One region of the Roseibium sp. FZY0029 genome, then DNA from elsewhere that is predicted to be linked to it. Evidence: riboswitches for the same ligand, from Rfam matches in the RefSeq annotation. Region 1 holds a riboswitch; the other holds the start of a gene.
The links. Region 1 has a riboswitch for cobalamin ahead of V1T76_RS06475 (energy-coupling factor ABC transporter permease). Riboswitches for the same ligand answer to the same signal wherever they lie in the genome.

Region 1 (3,367 bases):
GGCGCATACCGTTGAGAAACGGCGATCGAGCACCGCAAGGTGTTCTTCGCTCATCTGGTTGTGCATGGCCGCCGGGTCGTCGAAGCCGAAAACGGCAAGGCTTAATGATGCACGGAAGGAGCCATGTGAAATATCAAGATCTGCGCGTAAATCTCCGTTTCCTGAAGTTTTTTCAGTATTACGGTCCGATGATGTCTCAGTCTTTCCTGTAGAAGAGACTTTCATTGTTACCCCGAAAAATCCAGGAAATATCCAAAAGCAGAATCCGGTAGTGGTAAACTCAAAACAATTTATAGTTGCTCTTTCTCAACTACAAACCACAAAAGTTACCAACAAACCAACAATGTCAAAAATACTGTGTGTCAACGCCGATTTGAGGTCTAGCGAGGTTATGGTCTCGTTAAAAGTGGGCTTGTAAATCCGCAGCATTGCCGCTGCGCGTCGTGCGCGCAGCTCGCCGTATCGGCAGCGTTGGGTTTGTCCGGCAGTTGCCAAAGGGTATGGAATTTCGCGTTCGCCCGAGATATTTGAAAAATCTGGCAGGGCAATTGACCGGCCGAATGGCCAGCCTGAACAGAGGGAGGGCTTGATCGCAAGGTCGTGCGTGTTGGCTGCAAAGTCTCGGAAATGGCTGCGCGAGGCCACCAGCAATCATCAGCCGCGTCTTCTTGCAAGCCGCTGGCGGCGAACGAAGCGTCCACCAGCTGGCTCATTCGGTCACGAAGGTTTACTCGTGTACGTCCACCAGGCCTTCAAACAAGGCAGTCCTTGCACCGTCAGACAGGCATTCGACGGTCACGGCTTGTGTGAAAGCCGCCTTGTCGGAGGCTTCGACCGGGGTTTCTGCAAGCAAGGTCAGAATGTCGTTGCCGAGGCGCAGCAGTTCCGGGCGGACGTCCTTGATCAGGTCTGGCACGTTCTTCGGACGCGCTTCACCGCCGTTCCACCGGTCGATCCAGCAGGTTTGAATGTCCTTTGCGGCATCGATCTGCGCCTGGAAAAACAGGGTGACATTGTCGGCGGACAGGCCGTTCTCGACAGCCTTCGCACGGGCGGCTTCCAGAACCACCTTTTCTCTCGGCAGATCCTCGACCGGCTTGTCGTTATCCGCTTTCCAGGCAGCAACCGACTGCATGTAGGACAGGCGCTCGTTGATGGCGCTGAACAGCTTGTCGGGCGCAGCCCAGCCTGGAGTGGCTGTCGCAGCAAGGAGGGATACCGCCAGAGCGGCCAAGGGAATCGATTTCAACATGTGCGCAGACTTTCACAGGTATTCACCTGCGGCAAGTCCGTGGTTGTGATCTACTTCCGTTCAACCGACCGGCTGATTTCGGTGATCACGCCGAAGGCGACGGCGGCCATGATCTTCAGAAGTCCGCTGTCGAGGGCCTGTTCGCGTGTCAGATTGCCAAGGAAAAACCCCGGACGCGGTTCGGTGATGGCACCCAGGGTAACGCCGGCCAAAAGTGCCAGCTGAATGCAACCGAGAAAAAAGACGACACCAGCGATCAGCGTTCCCAATTTGGTGAAGGGCATTGCAAACTCTCACGATGTGCTTTGTATACGAGCGAGGTTATCTTTCGTTAGGGTTTCTGCAAGTAAAAATCGCCGTTACCCTAAATACAGAAAAGTTTAATAAACAAAGGATTTATTTTTGTTCTTTGTTTTGTTTTCGTGAGGAGCCGGAAAGAACAGCGAGCAGAAGCTCATCTTGAAAAGATTTGTTTGATGCCTGGGGTTCCATTTCTCCGGTCATCCGGCGGATATTCTCCGCGATCCTCAGGCGGCAAAATTTCGATGCAATGTCGCATTCAGAGCGAATATGGCGAAAATTCGCTTGCAGAGCATTGCCAATCCTTGCAAACCTAGATCGTGTGATGGTTTCGCCCGAACAAGCGTAACGGCGGATGAAATGGGAACACGGTGAGGCGTACCCAACAGGGACCAAGACCGTGGCTGCCCCCGCAACTGTAAGCGAAGAGCAAAGCCCTTCAAGCCACTGGAGCGATCCGGGAAGGCGGGCTGCGCAGAGACTCGCGAGCCAGGAAACCTGCCATCCAGCGGTCCCAACGGGCCGGTCTACAACATCTGCTCGCGCACGGAGGGTGCGCAAAGGAGAAACACATGCATATCGAACCGGGCATCGTCGACGGTGCCAAAATCGTGCTCAGCTACGGTACAGCAGCTGCTTCCTTCGGCCTTCTCGGCAAAATGGCGCTCGACACGATCCGCAAGAGCGGCGTTCTGAGCCTGGCCGTGCGGTCCGTCATCACGACGGTTGCCGTCTTCTGCTTCTTTGAAATTCTGCCGCATTATCCGGTCGGGGTTTCCGAAGTTCACTTCATTCTGGGCTCTACCCTGTTCCTGATGTTCGGCGCCGGTCCGGCTGCCATTGGTCTGGCTGCGGGTCTTCTGCTTCAGGGCGCCCTGTTTGCACCTTTCGATCTGCCGCAGTACGGCATCAACGTGACCACACTGCTTGTGCCGCTTTGGGCCGTCAGCCTGCTGGCCAACCGGATCATTCCGGAAAAGACCGCCTATGTTGACGTTTCCTACGTTCAGGCGCTGGCGCTCTCCACCACGTTCCAGGCCGGTATCGTTGGCTGGGTTGCTTTCTGGGCCTTCTACGGTCAGGGCTTCGGTGCCGAGAACATGGCGTCCGTCGGCTCCTTCGGCGTTGCCTACATGCTGGTGATCCTGGGTGAGCCGCTGGCCGACCTGGCTGTTCTGGCCGCTGCCAAGACCCTGGCACCGCTGACCCGGAACCTTGCTTTCGAAGGCCGCCTGCACGACGCGGCTGCCTGAGCCTTCAAGGCTTTTGGCTGAATTGAAACCATGAAGGGCGGCCCTGGGCCGCCCTTTTTGTTTGTTTCCGGCTGTCTGGCCGGAGAGCCTGTCAGAGGTCCGTCGCGGCGGTCGTGCGGATCTTCTTCCAGTTGGCTTCGGCCTTGGAGATGGTGCCCGACTGGTCCTTCTGGAACTCGCGGAAGATGGCCTCGTTCAGGAACAGGTAAAGCTTGCCGTCGACAACGGCGGCGAACTGTGGGTCGCCGTCAAACTTCTTGCCGACCGACACACCAAATGTGCAGAAGCCGCCGTTCTGCGGCAGATACTGGTCCGGATGCGCGGTAAACGCATCCATGGCTTCCTGGGATGCGAAGTAATAGGCAACACCGTCGTGCACGGCGGTATATTGGGCCGTGCCGTCAATGCGGTTACCCAGGCTGACAAAGGCCACGGGGTCGACGCCATGGAGGCCGAGCGGGCTGCCGGCCGCCGTCAGGCCGCTGGAGGTGTTGTATTCGTCCGCGGCCATCGCCGGGACGGACAGGACTGCAAGGCTCAGCACAGTTGCGGCGAGGGCGGA
Region 2 (3,367 bases), 170 kb from region 1:
TAGGAGCCATACCCATAAAGCAGCAGAGGCGCGGTGCCGTCGAGCTTGGTGTCCTTCCGGTACAGTACTGACACGGGCACGGTCTCGCCATCGGCGGCAGGCGCCATGAGGCGGCGGGTGACATAATCGCCCGCATCATGGCCGGAAGGCACTTCCTGTTCCTTGCGCAGAACACGCTCACGGGTCTCGACATTGTAGTCGTATGTCTGTGACGGCGTGGTCATCGAGGAATAGCTGAAGCGGATCGTGTTGGTGTCGAATTCGTAGCCGCCACCAAGACCGAGCGAATAGGCTTCCTCGTCGAAGGCGATGGAGTGTTCGATGTCGTCGGCAAGCCGGCGGATCACGATGCGCGGCAGACCGTCTTCGCGCTCCAGCCGGGTCATGAAGGTCTTGTAGACGCAGTGCGAGAGGATCAGGCACCCGGGCTTGTGGGGCACAAGGTCCTTCCAGTTTTCGCGGCCGGGATTGCTTTTCGGCGCGGTAACGATCTTGAAGTCCTCGGCGTCGCCTGCGTTCGTCAGGATGTAAAGTGTCTCGCCGTGATCATCGATGGAGTATTCGATGCCGGTCTCGCGCTCCGCGACCAGAACCGGTTCGGCGGTCGGATCACTTGCCGGGATCATCCAGACTTCGGATGTCTCATGGTCGTGAATGTCGATGACGATGGTGTCACCGGACTGGGTCTTGCCGACCCCCATGAAGAAGCCGGCATCCTTTTCCTCGTAAACGAGCACATCGCTCGCCGGGTCGGTGCCGATCTCGTGGCGGAAAAGTTTTGAAGGCCGGTGGTTGGCGTCCAGACGAACGTAGAACACATAGCGGCTGTCTTCCGAGAACACCCCGCCGCCGCCAGTGTCTTCAATGGCGTAGTCGAAATCCTTGGCCGTCGCGGCATCGCGCAGTCTCAGCGAATAATATTCCGAGCCCTTGTTGTCATAGGCCCAGGCAATGAGCTTGTGATCCGTCGACTGGCTGACACCGCCAATCCGGAAATAGGCCGTTCCTTCGGCTTCCTTGTCGCCATGGAGAAGAACCGTTTCCTCGCCGCCGTCGCGCGGGGTCCGGAAGAACACCGGCTGCTGGCCGCCGGTTTCGTATTTGAGGCCATAGGCAAAGGGGCCATCGGGTGAGGGGACCGAGCTGTCATCTTCCTTGATGCGGCCGCGCATCTCGGCAAACAGCTTTTCCTGCAGAGCCTTCGTCGGCGCCATCTGCGCTTCATGATAGGCATTTTCCGCTTCCAGATAGGCTCGGATGTCGGCATCCAGAACGGAGGGGTCTTTCATGACCTCCTGCCAGTTGTCCGCCCGCAGCCAGGCAAAGTCGTCCTGGCGGGTCATGCCGTGGGTCTCAAGGGTGACGGGGCGCGCATCTGCGCGCGGGGGAAGGGCATCCTGTTTCATGGTTCGGAGGTAAGATTTTTGAGCAGTGAAGGCAAGAGGCCAATCCTGCCGAGGCTGCCGGACGGTTGCGTCTGTCGTGCTTTCGGACGACGGATGGAGCGGTGAAAGTCTTTGACATTTTCCAGGCGTTCGAGCACTTAGGAAGAGATGGTTCCCGACTCTGAACTTCGGAGCGGGATTAAAAGGGAACACGGTGCGACATGGCCGCAAGCCTGCAAATCCGTGACTGCCCCCGCAACTGTGAGCGGTGAGCAAACCTGAAAGCGCCACTGGGGAAACCCCGGGAAGGATCAGGCAAGCTATGACCCGCAAGTCAGGAGACCTGCCATTTCACCTTAAACCTTAACCCGGGCGGGGTGCCCCGGAGGAGTGAGTGACATGGCCTATCGGCGTCTGCCGGCAAAGTTGCACATTCGGTTCCAGACTGCCCCGCGCAATCGCGGAGGGCGATATGAACCGGAAATTGACTGCTGAAACCTCAAGTTCTGCCAACCTTCTGCCTCTTTCCGACCCACTGGCGATGCGTGCTTTGCGCGCAATGGTTCCGGATGGCGGACAAAAGCCAGTTGCCAAAAAGAAGATTTGTAATGTAATAACATTACATGATGAGTGTACTTCTTCTTCTCCGGCCGGCATCATATCAAGCAGCCATGGCGGCAAAGTTCTTGCCGCAGAGTCACCTGCTGTCCGTTCGCGGACGGAAGCCGCGGAGCTGTGCCATGAGCAATGAACCGCACAAGATTTTTGTCTGCACCGCCTGCCGTCACTATGGCCAGATGTGTCAGCCAGGATATGACCTGATCTGCCAGTTGAAACGCGCACTCCAGATGGCTGTACCGGTGGTCGGCGACGATTTCGAGATCAGCGGCACGGCCAACATGGAAAACTGCTCGCGTCCGTGCACCGTGGCCTTCAAGGCAACCGACAAGGCGATCTATCTCTTCGGTGATGTCGATGATGGTGAAGCGGACATCGAAGATCTGGTCGATTACGCCAGACGCTATCGCCAGCTTGAGAACGGATATGAGAGCGGTGTGCGGCACGGTACGCGCTGGAGCGCATCGCAGGGCCGTATCCCCGCGGCGATGATCGTCTCGGAAGCAGACGGGACGGCCTTGTCATGACGGGTGTCGATCTTTCCGTCCGGGAGGTCAGCTGGAAGACGGGGCAGGGCAAGACCATCCTGCATCCGGTCAGCTTCGAGCTGCCGGCTGGCGAGGTCCTTGGAATAGCCGGGGCCAATGGCGCCGGCAAATCGACCCTGCTGCGGCTGCTCTACCGCTTCCTGAAACCGCACTCCGGCACCATTCTGGTGGATGGTACGGACCTGTGGCACCTCAGTGCCCGGGAGGCAGCCCGCTCGATTGCCGCCGTTCTGCAGGAGCAGCCGACCGACTTTGCCTTGTCAGTACGCGAGATCGTTGTTCTTGGCCGCCGGCCGCACACAAACGGCATTGCCAGTGCTGGCAAGCGGGACGCCGAAATCGTCGATGACTGCCTCAGGAAAATGGATCTGCAATCCTATGCCCACAGGGCCTTTGGCACGCTGTCCGGGGGGGAACGGCAGCGGGTGATGGTGGCCCGTGCCCTGGCGCAGGAGCCGAAGCTGCTGGTTCTGGATGAGCCGACCAACCATCTGGATATCCGCCATCAGCTCGAAATTGTCGAGCTGATCTCTGATCTGAACATCACCATCGTCACAAGCCTGCATGACCTCAATCTGGCAAACCGCGTCTGCGACAAGGTCCTGCTGCTGCATGAGGGGCGGCTGGTTGCCCACGGAGTGCCGGAGGCAGTTCTGACCCCCGGCAACATCGAACAAGCCTATTCGGTACAGGTCCGTCTGGAGCAGCTGTCTGCCAGCCGTGAGCGTTACCTGACCTTCCATCTTTGACTCCCTGGAGAGCACAATGAAAAGACTATTGCTGAGCGCCGCGCTCGCCCTTCTGGCTGTTCCGGCC

Region 2: linked by a shared signal. The riboswitch ahead of V1T76_RS05640 (hypothetical protein) and the one ahead of V1T76_RS06475 (energy-coupling factor ABC transporter permease) in region 1 are both predicted to bind cobalamin.

Annotation. Positions count from the first base shown of each region.
Region 1 is NZ_JAZDVZ010000002.1:414,652-418,018, reverse strand. Features, by position in the region: gene V1T76_RS06490 (ATP-binding protein) at 1-54, opposite strand, end outside; gene aroQ (gamma subclass chorismate mutase AroQ) at 728-1,252, opposite strand; gene V1T76_RS06480 (hypothetical protein) at 1,303-1,536, opposite strand; cobalamin riboswitch at 1,862-2,072, shown strand; gene V1T76_RS06475 (energy-coupling factor ABC transporter permease) at 2,125-2,805, shown strand; gene V1T76_RS06470 (YHS domain-containing (seleno)protein) at 2,897-3,367, opposite strand, start outside.
Region 2 is NZ_JAZDVZ010000002.1:242,214-245,580, reverse strand. Features, by position in the region: gene V1T76_RS05645 (S9 family peptidase) at 1-1,406, opposite strand, end outside; cobalamin riboswitch at 1,538-1,750, shown strand; gene V1T76_RS05640 (hypothetical protein) at 1,858-2,136, shown strand; gene V1T76_RS05635 (DUF1636 domain-containing protein) at 2,126-2,530, shown strand; gene V1T76_RS05630 (ABC transporter ATP-binding protein) at 2,527-3,300, shown strand; gene V1T76_RS05625 (ABC transporter substrate-binding protein) at 3,317-3,367, shown strand, end outside.